2 regions of the Cellulosimicrobium sp. SJTW-1 genome follow, and region 1 is predicted to be linked to the other one. Evidence: riboswitches for the same ligand, from Rfam matches in the RefSeq annotation. Region 1 holds a riboswitch; the other holds the start of a gene.

What was found. Region 1 has a riboswitch for S-adenosylmethionine ahead of RSE42_RS03035 (ABC transporter substrate-binding protein). Riboswitches for the same ligand answer to the same signal wherever they lie in the genome.
Region 2: it holds a riboswitch for S-adenosylmethionine, as region 1 does, so the genes downstream of both, RSE42_RS18340 (methylenetetrahydrofolate reductase) here and RSE42_RS03035 (ABC transporter substrate-binding protein) in region 1, are expected to answer to the same signal.

What each region holds. Positions count from the first base shown of each region.
Region 1 is NZ_CP136680.1:661,178-669,023, reverse strand. Features, by position in the region: gene RSE42_RS03050 (dipeptide ABC transporter ATP-binding protein) at 1-306, opposite strand, end outside; gene RSE42_RS03045 (ABC transporter permease) at 303-1,349, opposite strand; gene RSE42_RS03040 (ABC transporter permease) at 1,346-2,299, opposite strand; gene RSE42_RS03035 (ABC transporter substrate-binding protein) at 2,370-3,998, opposite strand; SAM riboswitch class IV at 4,104-4,217, opposite strand; gene RSE42_RS03030 (contact-dependent growth inhibition system immunity protein) at 4,584-4,904, opposite strand; gene RSE42_RS03025 (LLM class flavin-dependent oxidoreductase) at 5,125-6,222, opposite strand; gene RSE42_RS03020 (LLM class flavin-dependent oxidoreductase) at 6,358-7,473, opposite strand; gene RSE42_RS03015 (rhodanese-like domain-containing protein) at 7,558-7,846, opposite strand, start outside.
Region 2 is NZ_CP136680.1:4,071,638-4,079,483, forward strand. Features, by position in the region: gene RSE42_RS18315 (ABC transporter substrate-binding protein) at 1-162, opposite strand, end outside; gene RSE42_RS18320 (sensor histidine kinase) at 248-1,420, shown strand; gene RSE42_RS18325 (LytR/AlgR family response regulator transcription factor) at 1,480-2,289, shown strand; gene RSE42_RS18330 (heavy metal transporter) at 2,286-2,753, shown strand; gene RSE42_RS18335 (cation acetate symporter) at 2,750-4,273, shown strand; SAM riboswitch class I at 4,485-4,587, shown strand; gene RSE42_RS18340 (methylenetetrahydrofolate reductase) at 4,593-5,654, shown strand; gene metE (5-methyltetrahydropteroyltriglutamate--homocysteine S-methyltransferase) at 5,687-7,846, shown strand, end outside.

The DNA.
Region 1 (7,846 bases):
CCACTCCTTCTCGGAGAGCCGCCCGACGTCGCGCCCACCGAGGCGGATGGTCCCTGCCATCACCTCGCCCCCGCGCGCGAGCAGGTGCAGGGCCGCGTGCGCCGTCGTGCTCTTGCCCGACCCGGACTCGCCCACGAGCGCGACGACCTCGCCCGCCCCGACCGCGAGGTCGACGCCGCGGACGGCGGCGTACGAGCCGCCGTCGCGCGTGCGGTAGGCGACCTCCAGACCGCGGATCTCGAGCGCGGGCGCCTCGCCCGACGTCGGGCCGGGACGCTCCTGGGTGGTCGGCGTCGTGGCGGTCATGCGTCCCCTCCGGTCCGTTCCAGGGCCCGTGCGATGCGGTTCGCCGACAGCACGACGGCGACGATCACGAGGCCCGGCATGGTCGTGAGCCACCACGCGGTGGCCAGGTAGTCGCGCCCGCCCGAGACGAGCGACCCCCACTCCGGCGCGGGCGGCGGCGTCCCGTAGCCGAGGAAGCTCAGGGCCGAGATGGCGAGCACGGCCGTGCCGAGCTCGAGCGCGACGAGCGCGAGCACCGGTCCCGTCGAGTTAGGCAGCACGTGCCGCCCCAGCACGCCGTACCAGCGCACCCCCGACGCGCGGGCCGTCTCGACGTACACCGACGTCGAGGTGCGCAGGACCTCGGCCCGCATGACCCGGGCGAACGTCGCGACGCTCGTGATGCCGACGGCGATCGCGACCTTGACCGTCCCGAACCCGAGCGCCGTGATGATCGCGAGCGAGAGCAGGATGCTGGGGATCGCGAGCAGCACGTCGACGAACCGGCCGACGACGTCGTCCACCCACCCGCGCAAGAATCCCGCGAGCAGGCCGAGCAGCGACCCGGCGACGAGCCCGACCGCGACCGCGATGACGGTCGCGCCGAGCGAGGCCGACGCGCCGTGGACGACGCGCGCGTACACGTCCCGCCCCAGGTGGTCGGTGCCGAACAGGTGCGCGCCCGACGGCGGCTGCAGCCGGTCCGCGGGCACGCCCGTCAGCGGGTCGTACGACGTGAAGAGCTGCGGGACGACCGCCCACGCCGTGACGAGCAGGACGACGAGCACCGCGACGACCAGCCCGGGACGCCGCACGGCGTACCGCGCCCCGCGCCGCCACCGGCCCGCCGTGCCCCGGGTCCGCACGCGGCCGTGCCGGAGGATCGCGCGCGCGTCCTCGCGGTCCTCGACCTCGATCTCCGCGGGCGTGCGTCCCTCGGGCGCGTCGGCGGGCGGGGCGTCGGGGGCGAGCGCGCCCGACGGCGGCACGTCCGCCACCGCGGCACGGTCCGCGACCCGGGCCTCGTCCCGGAGCACGATGCGCACTCCCGGCCTGGTGCTCATGCGGCCACCGCCTTCTGTCGAGCGTCGATCCGGGGGTCGAGCAGGGGGTAGAGCAGGTCGACCACGAGCGTGACGACCACGAACACGAGCGCCGAGAGGACGACGACCGCCTGCACCACGGGGATGTCCTGCGCGTCCACCGACGTCACCGTGAGCCGTCCCAGGCCCGCGCGCGAGAACACCGTCTCGGTGACGACCGTGCCGCCGAGCAGCCCGCCCACGACGACCCCCAGCACGGTCAGCGCGGGGATCGCGGCGTTGCGCAGCGCGTGACGGAAGTGCACGCGCGCGCGGCTCGCGCCCTTGGCGCGCGCCGTCTCCACGTACGGCTCGCCGAGCGTCCCGCGCAGGCTCCGCGCGAGCACCTGGGCGAGCGCGGCGCTCGCCGGCACGGCGAGCGTGATCGCCGGCAGCACGAGGCTGATCGCGCCCTGGTTGCCGATCGCGGGGAACAGCGGGAGCTGGAAGGAGAACCACTGCAGCAGGAGGAGGCCCAGCCAGAACGGCGGCAGGGCGACGCCGAGCGGAGGGAGCGACGCGAGCGCGTGGCGCAGCCAGGCCGCGCGCGGGAACGTGCTCGCGATCGCGATGCCGGCGCCCGCCACGACGGCGAGGACGAGCGCCGCGGCCGTGAGCCGGAGCGTCTCCGGGAGCGCCTGGAGCACGAGCTGCGTCGCGGGCGCCCCGGACGCGTACGACGTCCCGAAGTCGAGCCGCAGCGCGTGCCACAGCGCGTCGGCGTACTGCACGAGCACGGGCCGGTCGAGGCCGTACTGGGCGCGCAGGGCGTCGAGCAGCGCGGGGTCCACCTGGTCCGCCTCGCCACCGCCGCTCGCCATGAGCGCGGCCGGGTCGCTGGGCAGCAGGTAGAGGACGAAGAACGAGATGGTGAACGCCGCCCAGAGCACGAACAGGCCCTGCCCGGCGCGACGCAGGACGTACCGGCCCATGGTCGGCCTCCTTCCGTGGGGGATGCCCGCCTGCCCGACGCCGCGGCGTCGGGCAGGCGGACCCGGCGGGTCAGCCCTGGGTGACCCAGGCGTCGTAGAAGTCGAGGCGCGACGACGCCTCGAACGTCAGGCCGTGGACCGTGTCGGCGGCCGCGATGGTCGTCGAGAGCTCGTAGACCGGGATCGCGTGCCCCTTCTGCACGAGCAGTCGCGACGCCTCCGTGACGAGCTCCTGCCGCTCGGCCGGGTCGGTCGCCGCGGCCGACGCGTCGAGCAGGTCGTCGACCTCCTCGGCGTCGCGCTGGTTGATGTTGCGCGCGTTCGCCGAGAAGATCGTGCGCAGCACGTCCGGGTCGGAGCGCGTGAGGTTGTAGTAGTCGAAGTCGAAGTCGCCGCTCTCCTTGATGGCCTGCGACTCCGCGACGGTCACGTGCTGGAGCTGGAGGTCCACGCCGATCTGCGCGAGCTGCTGCTGGACGAGCTCGAGCGGCTCCGGCACCTGCCAGAACGTCACGGTCGTGGAGAGCTTCTGGCCGTCCTTCTCGCGCACGCCGTCGGCGCCCTCGACCCAGCCCGCGTCGTCGAGGATCTTCTTCGCGCCCTCGGGGTCGTAGGCGAGCTCGTCCGCGACGCTCTCGTAGAGCGGCGTCGAGTGCGACAGCACGCTCGTGGCCGGCTCGTCCTGCGCGCTGAGCACGGTGTCCGCGATCTGCTCGCGGTCGATGCCCTGGAGGATCGCCGTCCGCACGGCCTCGTCGCCCGCGAGCGGGCTCGACTCGTTGGGGAAGAGGTTGAACACGACGCCCGGGTTGGCGCGGTACTCGAGCCAGAACCCGTTCCCGTCGAACTGCGGGAGGTCGACGGTCGAGATCGCGGCCGTGGCGTCGATCTGCCCCGACTGCAGGCTGCCGCTGCGCACGCTCGCCTCGGGGATGACCTTGAACGTCACCGTGTCGAGGTAGGCCTCGCCCTGGTGGTCGCTCGCCTCCGAGCCCCACGCGTAGCCCGCGACCTTCTCAAGCACGATCTCCTGGTCCTGCGTGTACGACTTCACGGAGAACGGGCCGGAGCCGACGAACTTCCCGGCGCAGCGGTCCTCGACGCTCAGGTCGGCCGAGGACGGGGCGAGGAGGCCGAGCGAGAACGTCGACGTCGCCTGGAGGAACTGCGCGCTCGGCTCCGCGAAGTCCACCGTGAGGGTCTGCGGGTCGGTGACGGTCGTGCCCTCGTAGCCGACGAGGTACTGCGACCCGAGCGACGCCGTCGCGCCGAGCGCGACGATCGCGTCGAAGTTCGTCTTCACCGACTCCGCGTCGATCGGCGTGCCGTCGGCGTACGTCGCGTCGTCGCGCAGGTGGAACGTGTAGCTCGACGCGTCGTCGTTCACCTCCCAGCTCTCCGCGAGCCACGGCAGGATCTCGCCCGAATCCGGGTCCTGCGCCGTGAGCGACGCGACGGTCTGGCGGGCCGCCGCGATGGCGTCGTTGTTGCCGACCTGCTGCGGGTCGATGCAGTGCGAGTCGACCGTGAGGGCGAACGTCAGGTCGCCGCCCGCCACGGGCTCGCCGGACGGGCTGGGCGACCCGTCGCCGTCGGACGCGCCGGAGCCGCCGCCCGCGCACGCGCTGAGCAGGAGGCCCGTCGCGGCGGCCGCCGCGGCGACGGTCAGGGACCGGCGTCGGTGAGGTGTGGGGATCATGTCGTGCTGCTCTCCTCGTGTGCCGGCTGAGGACCGGCGGTCGTCCGGCGCCGGTGGTCGTCCGCGGCGGGCCCAGGGCCGGCGCGGCGGGGGGTGCCCACCGGGGTGCCGTGCTTACCGCGCCGCGGGAGCGGCGCGGTCAGGTCGTTCCCGGAGCACCCCGTCACGTCGAAGGGTTGCTGGTCAGCGAGCCGGGCCTACGTGCTGACGCTCGTCACCTGGGAGCAGGAAAGACAATCTCGACTGGTTGAGTCAAGTATCGAGACGGCCGTCCCGCCAGGCGGACGGTTGTTTCCGCCGAGACGACGCGAGTCGCGGCCGTCTCGCGTGTTACCGCGCCGGGAAGGGCGACTCGGGAGGTGGGGTGGCGCCACGGACCGGGCGCGCTCGGACGGGCGCCCGACCTGCGGCAGCACGGACCGCCGCGACGCCACCGACAGCGAAGCGCGCGCCACGGGCGTCGACAGCGACGTCGTCGACGCCCGGACGTGCGCCGGCACGCCGAGCACGACGCGCCACCGGAGCCGTCGCGATCAGGCCCGCCGACCGTAGCCGGCACGCGAGAGACCGAGAGAGCGAAACTCCTCAGGGACCGTCAAGATCTGATGCGGTGATTCTCGCCGTCACTTCTCCCCGGACCACGAGGAGCCAGTCGCGCAGCGGCATTCCCACGGCCTCGCGATAGAGCTCGGCATGAAGCCGGCCGTTGATCCACTCGACGACCTGCTCGTCGGAACGGTAGCGGTCCAGGGTGCTGTCGATCTCGTCGACGAGTCCGTCGTACCTGCTGGGGCCGACCAGGTCCAGGAAACGCGCCAGAGCACCTGCGGGACTCCCGTAGTCCTCTTCCCAGTCCTGGTGGAAGAACGAGCCGAAGAACGCGTCGAGCGAGTAGTGGGTCGTCATGGCGCACCTCGCGGAGGGGTCGTCGCGTCAAGGAAGGGCGGCGTGAGTGCGAGAGCCTGCGTCGAGACCGGAGCTGCGCCCGGGACGCGACGCTACACCGTCGGCCTCTTCAGCAGGGGTGTTCTCAGCCTGCCGCCGGGCCCGCAGCGCAGCCTCCTCCATCATCCGCGCCGCCCAGCTCGAGGAAGAGCGAACCGGCCGTGGCGTCGAGGATGCCTCGTCAGGCCGCCGTGAACCCCGCCGCGCGGCGGGCGTCGGCCGGGCTCCACAGGTCCGTCTTCACCTCGGCCTGCACGACGGGCACGACCTCCTCCGCGAACCGGCGCAGCACGTCCTCCTGCTGCGCCGCAGGGATCAGGTGGTTCACCGAGACGGACTGCAGGTCGTGGCGGTACGAGGCGTGGTAGTCGAGGATCTTCTCCGCCACGCGCTCCGGCGACCCCACGAGCGCGGGCCCGCGCTCGACGGCGTCCTCGACCGTCCGGAAGCTCGGTGCCTTCCCGACGGCGTCCGGCCCGTACCCCCGGCGCGCCGCCGCCGCGACCTGGCCCTCGTAGATCGGGCGGTACTGCTCGATCGCCTCCTCCGTCGTGTCCGCGAGGAACAGCCCGCCCGAGCCCGACCCGACGAACCCGTACGCCGGGTCGTGCCCGTGCGCCGCGTACTGCTCGCGGTAGCGGTCGATGAGCACCTGGTAGTTCTCGCGCGGCTGCAACGCGTTGGCGCTGACGATCGGGTCCCCGTACCGGGCCGCGAGGTCGACCGCGAAGCGCGACGTCGCCGACCCGTGCCAGATCCGGAACGGCCCGGCGAACGGCCGCGGCAGCGTCGTCGCGTGCTCCAGCGCGTGGCGGTGCCGCCCGCTCCAGCTGACGTCCTCCTCCGACAGCAGCAGGCGCAGCAGCTCGTAGTTCTCCTGGAGGTACTCGTACTGCTTGTCGAGGTCCAGCCCGAGCAGCGGGTACTGCAGCACCTCGTTGCCCTTGCCGATGACGATCTCCAGCCGCCCGCGGCTCAGTTGGTCGACCGTCGCGAGGTCCTCGGCGACGCGGATCGGGTCGAGCAGGGACAGCACCGTGACGCCCGTGCTCAGCAGGATGCGCGACGTCCGCGCCGCGACCGCGCCGAGGATCACCGTCGGCGCCGACGACAGCACCTCTCCCGCGTGCCGCTCCCCCACCGCGAACGAGTCGAACCCGAGCTCCTCCGCAAGCACCGCCGTCTCGACGACCCGGTTCAACCGGTCGGACGGCGCGACCGCCTCCCCGGTCACGGGGTGGGGCGGGTTGAACACGATGTCGAGTACCTGGAACCGCACGGTCCTGCTCCTTGCTGTCGGTGTCGTCGTTCGGGGCCCCGGTACCCGCGCGTTCGGCAGCTCCGGGGCGGGTTCGGCACGCGCAGGTGCCGAACTCGACCGGAGCCGCCGACCCGGGGCGAGGTTGCCGATCTGTCAGGCCGCGGCGGCATCGGCGGCGACGGCGTCGCGCTTCGCCACTTCCTCGCGGACGAGCGGGATGACGTAGCGACCGAAGTCGACCGCGTCGTCGAGCAGGTCGTAGCCGCGCGCGGAGATGACGCGGACGCCGAGGTCGTAGTACGCGAGCAGCGCCTCGGCGACCTGCTCGGGCGTGCCGACGAGCGCGTTGGAGTTGCCGGCGCCGCCGGTGGCCTTCGCGGTCGCGGTCCACAGCGCGGTGTCGAAGCGCTCGCCCTGGGCGGCGATCTCGAGCAGGCGCTGGGAACCCGCGTTCTCGGGCTTGTCGATCGGGTGCCGACGGCTGAGCTGGCCCCCCGCGGCGGTCTTGCGCGCTTCGATCCGGTCGAGGATGCGGTGCGCCTTCTCCCAGGCGAGCTCCTCGGTCGGCGCGACGATCGGCCGGAACGCGGCGTGGATGCGCGGCGGCGTCGTGCGGCCCGCGGCGGCGGCCTCGGCGTGCACGCGCGCGATCTGCTCGGCGGTGCGGTCGAGCGGCTCGCCCCAGACGGCGTAGATGTCGGCCTCGGCCGCGCCGACGCGGAACGCGGCGTCCGACGACCCGCCGAACGAGATGGTCGGGGTGCGGCCCTCGAACGGCTTGGCGTCGAGCACGAAGTCGTCGAAGTCGTAGAACGGCCCGTGGTGGTCGAACGGCTCGGCGCTCGACCAGGCCTGCTTGACGATCTGGATGTACTCGTGGGTGCGCGCGTACCGCTCGTCCTTGGTCAGCGTGTCGCCCTCGCGGCCCTGCTCGTGGTCGTTGCCGCCGGTGATGAAGTGCACGGAGAGCCGCCCGCCGGAGAGCTGGTCGAGCGTCGCGAACGTCTTGGCGGCGTACGTCGGGTAGGACACGTTGGGCCGGTGCGCGAGCAGCAGCTCGATCGACTGCAGGCGCGCGGCGGTGTAGGCGGCGAGCGCGGCGGGCTCGGGGCCGGAGGAGCCGTACGCGAAGAGGACGCGCGTCCAGCCGTTGTCCTCGTGCGCACGCACGAGGCGCTCGAGGTAGGCGGGGTCGAACGCGGCGGTCGTGCGCTCGGTGGTCTCCGAGGCGTCGTTGGTCGTGGCGATGCCGAGGAACTCGACGGGCATGAGGGTCTCCGTGGTGTCGGTGCGGGTGGTGCGGCGAGCGGTGGTGCGGGGGCCGGACGTGCGGGGCACGGTCCGGCCGCCGGCTCAGGGCCGGGCGGGCGCCGTCGGCTCCGGCGACGCCGCGGGCGCGGCGGGCTCCGGGGCGGCCCCGACCGGGTCGGACGCCGGGAGGCCGGCCTCCTTCCACGCGGGGAAGCCGCCGTCGACGTGGGACACGTGCGTGTACCCGCGGCGCGCGAGCGCCTCGGCCACCGGCCCGGAGCCGTTCGGCGACCCGCACACGACGACGACGGGCGTGTCGAGCGAGATCACCGGGGCGTCGGCGGGGCCGAACAGCGCGTCGAGGTCGTCGCGGTCGGCGAGCGTGGCGCCG
Region 2 (7,846 bases), 860 kb from region 1:
GACGGCGTACCCCGTCGCGGTGTCGTCCGGCGCCGGCGCGCCGGTCGCCGCGGGCTCGGGGTCGGACGAGCACGCCGCGAGGAGGGTCGCGGCGAGCACGAGGGCGGTGGTGGTGACGCTGCGGCGCACGCGCGGGCTCGACGTGGTCCGGGAGATCGGCACAGGAGGTTCCTCCGTCGTGGGATAGGGTCGCCTAACCTTACCTGCCCACCGGGGCGGGTGACGCCGCGCTGGATACGATCACTGCATGTCCGGGCCCGTGTTCGCCGGCGCCGCCGCCGGTCTCGTCGTGGGCGTCCTGCTCACCCTCGGGCTCGTGCTCGCCTGGCGGCTCGCGCGCGGGTCGCGCGAGCTCGGGAGCGACTCCGACCGGGCGACGTTCCGCACCCTCCACCTCGCGTCGCGCGCCGCGACGCACCTGCGCGACGGGCTCGACGGCGACGACGTCGGCCGCGCGGCCCGCTCCCTGCGCCAGCTCCTCGGCGCCGACGCGCTCGCCGTCGTCACGGCGGACGGGGCGGTCGCCCTCGACGGGAGCTCGACGCTCGAGCCCGACGCGCGGCGCGTCGCCGAGCGCGTCCTCGCCACGGGGCGGCGCCACGTCGAGAGCGGCGACGTCGAGGACGCCGTCGGGGCGCCCGTCGTCGCGGGCGGGCGCGTCGCCGGCGTCGTCGTCGCGTTCGCCGACACCGTGCGGCCGCCGCTCGTGCGCGCGACGGGCGAGGTGGCGCAGTGGTGCGCGGCGCAGCTCGAGCTCGCCGAGCTGGAGGCGTCGCGCACGGCGCTCGCGCAAGCCGAGCTCCGCGCGCTGCGCGCCCAGATCAGCCCGCACTTCGTCTACAACGCGCTCGGCGCCATCGCGTCGTTCATCAGCACCGACCCCGAGCGGGCGCGCGACCTCGTGCTCGACTTCGCCGACTTCACGCGCTACTCGTTCCGCGGGCGCGGCGACTTCACGACCCTCGCCGACGAGCTGCGCTCGATCCACTCCTACGTCGAGCTCGAGCGCGCCCGGTTCGGCGAGCGCCTCGCCGTCACCCTGCAGATCGCGCCGGAGTCGCTGACGGCCGTCATCCCCTTCCTCTCCGTGCAGCCCCTCGTCGAGAACGCGGTGCGCCACGGCCTGGAGCCGCGCGAGCACGGCGGCACGATCGTCATCACCGCGCGCGACGAGGGCACCCAGACGGAGATCACGGTCGAGGACGACGGCGTCGGCATGGACCCGGCCGTCGTGCGTGAGCTCCTCACGTCGCGCGACACGACGCACGTGGGCCTGCGCAACGTCGACACGCGCGTCCGCCAGCTCTACGGCGACGACCACGCGCTCGACATCGAGACCGCGCCCGGCTCGGGCACGCTCGTGCGGCTGCGCGTCCCGCGGTCGCAGCCGCTGCACGAGACGGAGGTGAGCGTGCCGTGACCACCCCGGACCCGGCTCCGGCCGGCGGTCTCCCCGGCGGGGCGGGCGACGCCGTCGGGCTGGACGTGCTCGTCGCCGACGACGAGCGGCCCGTGCTCGACGAGCTCGTGGCCCTGCTCCGCCGCGACCCGCGCGTGCGCACCGTGCGCGGGGTCGCGAGCGGGTCCGAGGCGCTGCGCGAGCTCTCGTCGCGCACGGTGGACGCGGCGTTCCTCGACATCCACATGCCGGGGCTGACCGGCCTCGACCTCGCCCGCGCGCTCTCGCGGTTCGCCGACCGCCCGGCGGTCGTGTTCGTCACCGCCGACGAGGCGCGCGCCCTGGAGGCGTTCGACGTCGAGGCCGTCGACTACGTGCTCAAGCCCGTGCGGCGCGAGCGGCTCACGCGCGCGGTCGACCGCGTCGTCGAACGGGTCGCGGAGCGCACCGCGGCGGGGCGCACCCCCGCGACCGACGCGGCGGCACCGTCCGCGAGCGCCGCCGCTCCACCGCCGGTTGCCGGCGACCCGGCGGGCGGTGCGGCCCCGGCCGAGGAGACGCTCGTCGTGACGGTCGGCACGACGACGCGGCTCGTCCGGCGCAGCGCGGTGCGGTGGGTGCAGGCGCAGGGCGACTACTCCCGGCTCGTGACGGACACCGAGCAGTTCCTCGTGCGCGAGCCGCTCTCCGATCTCGAGGAGCGGTGGGCGCCCGCGGGATTCCTGCGCGTGCACCGGTCGTACCTCGTGGACCGCGCGGCCGTGACCGCGGCGCGGTTCGGCGGGGCGCAGCCCGCGCTCGTCGTCGCCGGGCACGAGGTCCCGGTGAGCCGCCGCATGGTGCCCGCCGTGCGCGAGGCGCTCCTCGGGCCGCACCGGGGCGCGCCGTGACGGGCACCGACCCGCGTCGGGACGCGCGCGTGCGCGTCCGGTCCACCGACCTCCCCGCGGCGCGCCCCGGCCCTCGCCCCGGCCCCGGTGAGGGCGCCGTCCCGGGGGGTGGGGCGCCGTCGGGCACGGCACGCTCCGGCGAGCCGGACGACGCCGCGACCGCCTACACGCGCGGGCTCGTGCGGGCCCAGCTCCGGCTCGGGCTGGCGTGCGTGGCGTCGTTCCTCGCGGTCGTCACGCTGCTCACGGTGACGATGAGCGGCGTGCCCGCGCTGGACGACGTCGTGCTGCTCGGCGTGCCGCTGCCGTGGCTCGTGCACGCGTACGGCTTCTACCCGGTGATCGTCGCGTTCGCGGTCGTGTTCGCGGTCGCGGCGGCGCGCAACGAGCGCCGGTACCGCGCGCTCGCCGAGGGCGCGGGCGGGCCCGACGAGCCCGGTCCCGACGACGGCGGTGCGCCGTGACCAGCGCGCTGCCCCTCGTCGCGATCGCGCTGCTCCTGCTCGCGACCGGGCTCATCGGGTTCTACGGCCTGCGGATCTCGCGCACCACGAGCGACTTCTTCGTCGCGTCGCGCACCGTGCGGCCGGTCTGGAACGCGTCGGCGATCAGCGGCGAGTACCTGTCCGCGGGCACGTTCCTCGGGCTCTCGGGCCTCGTGCTGCTGTCCGGCGCGGAGGCGTTCTGGTTCCCCGTGGGGTACGCGGCGGGCTACCTGCTCGTCCTGCTGTTCGTCGCGGGCCCCCTGCGGCGCAGCGGCGCGTACACGATCCCCGACTTCGTGCACGCCCGGCTCGACTCCGTGGTCGCGCGCCGCGTGACGAGCGTGCTCGTGCTCGTCATCGGGTGGCTGTACGTGGTGCCGCAGCTCCACGGGGCGGCGCTCGTCATCACGAGCGTGGCCGCGGTGCCGCCGTGGGTCGGCTCGGTGGGGATCGCGGTCGTGGTGAGCGCCGTCGTCGCCGCGGGCGGGATGCGCTCCATCACGTTCGTCCAGGCGTTCCAGTTCTGGGTCAAGCTCACCGCGCTCGCGGTGCCGCTCGTCTTCGTGCTCATGGCGCTCGGCGGGGCGTTCGAGCCCGGCGGCGCCGTCGTCACGTTCGACCCCGCCGCCGTGTTCCCCCACGAGGCCGGGCCGGGCGGCCTCGACGCGTACGCCACCGTCTCGCTCCTGCTCGCCCTCCTGCTCGGCACGACCGGCCTGCCGCACGTCCTCGTGCGCTTCTACACCTCGCCCGACGGCGGCTCGGCCCGCCGCACGACCGTCGTCGTGCTCGTCATGATCAGCGTGTTCTACATGGTGTCGAGCACGCTCGGGCTCGTGGCGCGGGTCGTCGCGCCCGACCTCGCGGCGCCCGGGGTCGCGGACACGGTCGTCCTCACGCTGCCGACCCGCCTCGTGCCCGGGCTCGGCGGCGAGCTGCTCGCCGCGCTCGTCGTCGCCGGGGCGTTCGCCGCGTTCCTCGGGACGTCGTCGGGGCTCGTGGTGGCGCTGGCGGGCGTCGTGAGCCAGGACCTGTTCGGCGGCACCGTGCGGTCCTTCCGCTGGTCCGCGGTCGCGTGCACGCTCATCCCGCTCGCGTTCGCGCTCGTCACCATCCCGCAGGGCCTCGTGACGAGCGTCGGGACGGTGTTCGTCTTCGCGGCGTCGGCCCTGTCCCCCGTCATCCTGCTCGGCGTGTGGTGGCGCGGCCTCACCGCGCGGGGCGCGGTGGCGGGCATGGTCGTGGGGGCCGTCCTGTGCGCGACGGCGCTGCTCGCGTCGTCCGCGCTCGTCGCCGCGGGGTACGGGAGCCCGTCCGGCGGCACGGCCGACGGCGTCCCTGGCGTCGTGCGCGCCCTGCTCGCCCAGCCCGCCGCCTGGACCATCCCGCTCGCGACGGCGACCGTCGTCGTCGTGTCGCTCCTCGACCGGCGCGGGCCGCCGCTGCGCACCGACCGGTTCCTCCGCCGCCTGCACGTGCCCGAGCGCCGGAGGGCCTGAGACCTGCAAGGCCGACGACGACCCGTCGCCATGGTCGGTGTCTGGGACCTCGCTCGAGCACCTGAAATCTGTAGCGTAGGAAACCTGAAATTCGTAGCGTAGAGAGCCTGAGATCCGTAGCGCGGGGCGCCGCTACGCCTCCGGCCGATCCCTCCGCATCTCACCTGGCGGGCGCTCTCGACCGCATGTCGGATGGGTCGTAGGATCGTGCCAACCATCCAGAGCGGTCGAGAGTCCTGGCTCGACGACACCGCAGCAACCCGCCGACGGAAGCCTCCCGAGGACAAAGGTGCTAACGCCAGGGTCGATGGAGTGACGCATGACCTCAGAGGCATCCTTCGCGCACCGTCCGGGCCGTCCTCGGCCGACGGTGTCGTTCGAGCTCATGCCCCCGCGCCGACCGGACGCGGCCCCGAAGTTCTGGGAGACGGCACGCCGTCTCGTCGCGACGCACCCCGACTTCGTGTCCGTGACGTACGGCGCCGCGGGCACCGACCGCGCGACCGCGCGCCAGGTCGTCGGACGCCTGCTCCAGGGCACGCCCGTGCTGCCGATCGCACACCTCACGTGCGTCGGGGCGTCGCGCGAGGACGTGGAGTCGGTCATCACCGACTTCCTCGACGAGGGCGTGCGGAGCTTCCTCGCGCTGCGGGGCGACCCGCCGCGCGACCAGCCGGACTGGCAGCCCGCGCCCGACGGCGTCCGGTCGTCGACCGAGCTCGTCGCGCTGCTGCGCGAGGTCGAGGCGTCGCGCTGCGCGTCCGACCCCGCCGTCGCGCTGCGCGGCGCAGCCCGGCCGCTGACGATCGCCGTCGCGACGTTCTGCGACGGCAACCCCGCCGCCGGCACGACGCGCGCCCAGGAGGTGCGCCGCCTCTGGCAGAAGCAGCAGGCCGGCGCGAGCTTCGCGATCACGCAGCTCTTCTACGACGCGTCGTCGTACACCGACTTCGTCGCCGAGGCCCGTGCGGCCGGCGTGACGATCCCCATCCTCGCCGGGCTGCTGCCCACGACGGAGCCCGCGCGGCTCCGTCGCGTCGAGGAGCTCACGGGCGTGCGCGCGCCCCAGCACCTGCTGGACGCGCTCGACGCCCTGCCCGACCCGGAGGCGCAGCACGCCTACGGGATCGCGTACTCGGTCGACCTCGCGCAGCGCGTCCTCGACGCGGGCACGCCCGGTCTGCACGTGTACACGTTCAACAAGCACCGCGCCGCTCTTGACCTGCTCGAGGGTGTCCACCTCGGCGGCGGGTCGGGCGGGACCGGGGGCGGCGCCAGCGCCGCCGCCGCCCCGCTCGTCCCGGACCTGGCCAGCGGGCCGTGGGTCACCGGCACCTCCCTGCCCACGACGAGCGCCGCCACGCACGGCGCGCCCGTCTGACCGGTCCTCCGGACCAGCAAGAGGTTTCGATCATGGCCACTTCCGTACACTCCCCTACCCAGAACCCGGTCGGTTTCCCCGCCGGCACCGTGCTCGGCTACCCGCGCATCGGTCGCCGCCGCGAGCTGAAGAAGGCCGTCGAGGCGTTCTGGGCCGGCAAGACCTCGGCCGAGGAGCTCGAGGCCACGGCCCGCGAGCTGCGCCTCGCGACCGTCCGCCGGCTCGTCGACCTCGGCCTCGGCGCCGACGACGCGTCCGTCCCCGGCTCGTTCTCCTTCTACGACCAGGTGCTCGACGTCGCCGCCTCCCTCGGGGCGGTCCCGTCGCGGTTCGCGTCGCTGACCGACGACGCGGGCCGCCTCGACCTCGCGGGCTACTTCACCGTGGCGCGCGGCCAGGGGGACGACGCCCCGCTCGAGATGACCAAGTGGTTCGACACGAACTACCACTACCTGGTCCCCGAGATCGGCCCGGACACCCCGATCCGCTTCGTCGACGACCGCGTCGCGCGCGAGTTCGTCGAGGCGAAGGAGGCCGGCGTCGTGACGCGGCCCGTCGTCGTCGGGCCGGTCACGTTCCTCGCGCTGTCCAAGGCCGCGGACGACGCGCCCGCCGGGTACTCGCCGCTCGACCGCCTCGACGACGTCGTCGCCGCCTACGCCGACCTGCTGCGCGCGCTCGCCGCGGCGGGGGCGCCGTGGGTCCAGCTCGACGAGCCGATCCTCGTCACCGACTCGGTCGACGTGCCGTTCACCGAGCTCGCCGCCGCCGTGGGGTCCGCGTACCGCGCCCTCGCGACCGACCTCCGCCCGGTGCCGAGCCCGGGGTCTTCGGCGGCCTCGTCCGCAAACCCGGCGGCAACCCCTGGTTCGGCGCAGGACGCGCGGCCCGCGATCCTCGTCGCCACGCCGTTCGGCGGGCTGGAGACGTCGCCGGACGGCGACGGCGCGACCTTCGACTTCCTGGCGACCCTCGCGGGCACGGACGTCGAAGCGATCGCGATCGACGCCGTCCGTGCGGACCTTCCGGACTCGCCCTACGACGACCTCCTGACGAAGACGCTCGTCGTCGGCGCGATCGACGGGCACAACGTGTGGCGCGCCGACCTCTCGGCAAAGCTCGACACGCTGACCGCCGCGCGCAGCCTCGGTGCGGGCGCGGTCGCCGTCGGCACGTCGACGTCGCTGCTGCACGTGCCGCACGACGTCGAGGACGAGACGTTCGCCGAGCCCGGCACGGCGTCGGGCACGACGCTCGACCCGCGCCTGCGCGACTGGCTCGCGTTCGCGGACCAGAAGGTCGGCGAGGTCGCGACGCTCGCCCGCGCGCTGACCGAGGGTCGCGACGCCGTCGCGGAGGAGATCGAGGCGTCCCGCGCGGCGGTGGCGTCGCGCGCGGAGGCGAGCGGCGTCGTCGTGCCCGCGGTGCGGGAGCGTGCGGCCGCGCTGACCGACGCGGACTTCGCGCGCGGTGACTACGCCGAGCGTGCGGCCGCGCAGCAGGAGCGCCTGAACCTGCCGCCGCTGCCCACGACGACGATCGGCTCGTTCCCGCAGACGCCGGAGATCCGCCGCGCCCGCGCGCTGTGGACGAAGGGCGAGCTGTCGGACGCGGACTACACGACCGCGATGCGTGAGGAGATCGCGCGCGTCGTCGCGATCCAGGAGGAGCTGGGCCTCGACGTCCTCGTGCACGGCGAGCCCGAGCGCAACGACATGGTGCAGTACTTCGCGGAGCACCTCGACGGGTTCGCGGTCACGGCGAACGGCTGGGTGCAGTCGTACGGGTCGCGCTGCGTGCGCCCGCCGATCCTGTGGGGCGACGTGACGCGGCCCGCGCCGATCACGGTCGAGTGGTCCGCGTACACGGCGTCGCTCACCGAGAAGCCCGTCAAGGGCATGCTCACCGGGCCCGTGACGATCCTCGCGTGGTCGTTCGTGCGCGACGACCAGCCTCTCGGCGACACGGCGAACCAGGTGGGCCTCGCGCTGCGCGACGAGATCGCGGACCTCGAGGCCGCCGGCATCGGGATCGTCCAGGTCGACGAGCCCGCGCTGCGCGAGCTCCTGCCGCTGCGCCGCGCGGACCAGCCGGCGTACCTCGACTGGTCCGTCGGGTCGTTCCGGCTCGCGACGTCGGGCGTGGAGGCGGCGACGCAGATCCACACGCACCTGTGCTACTCGGAGTTCGGC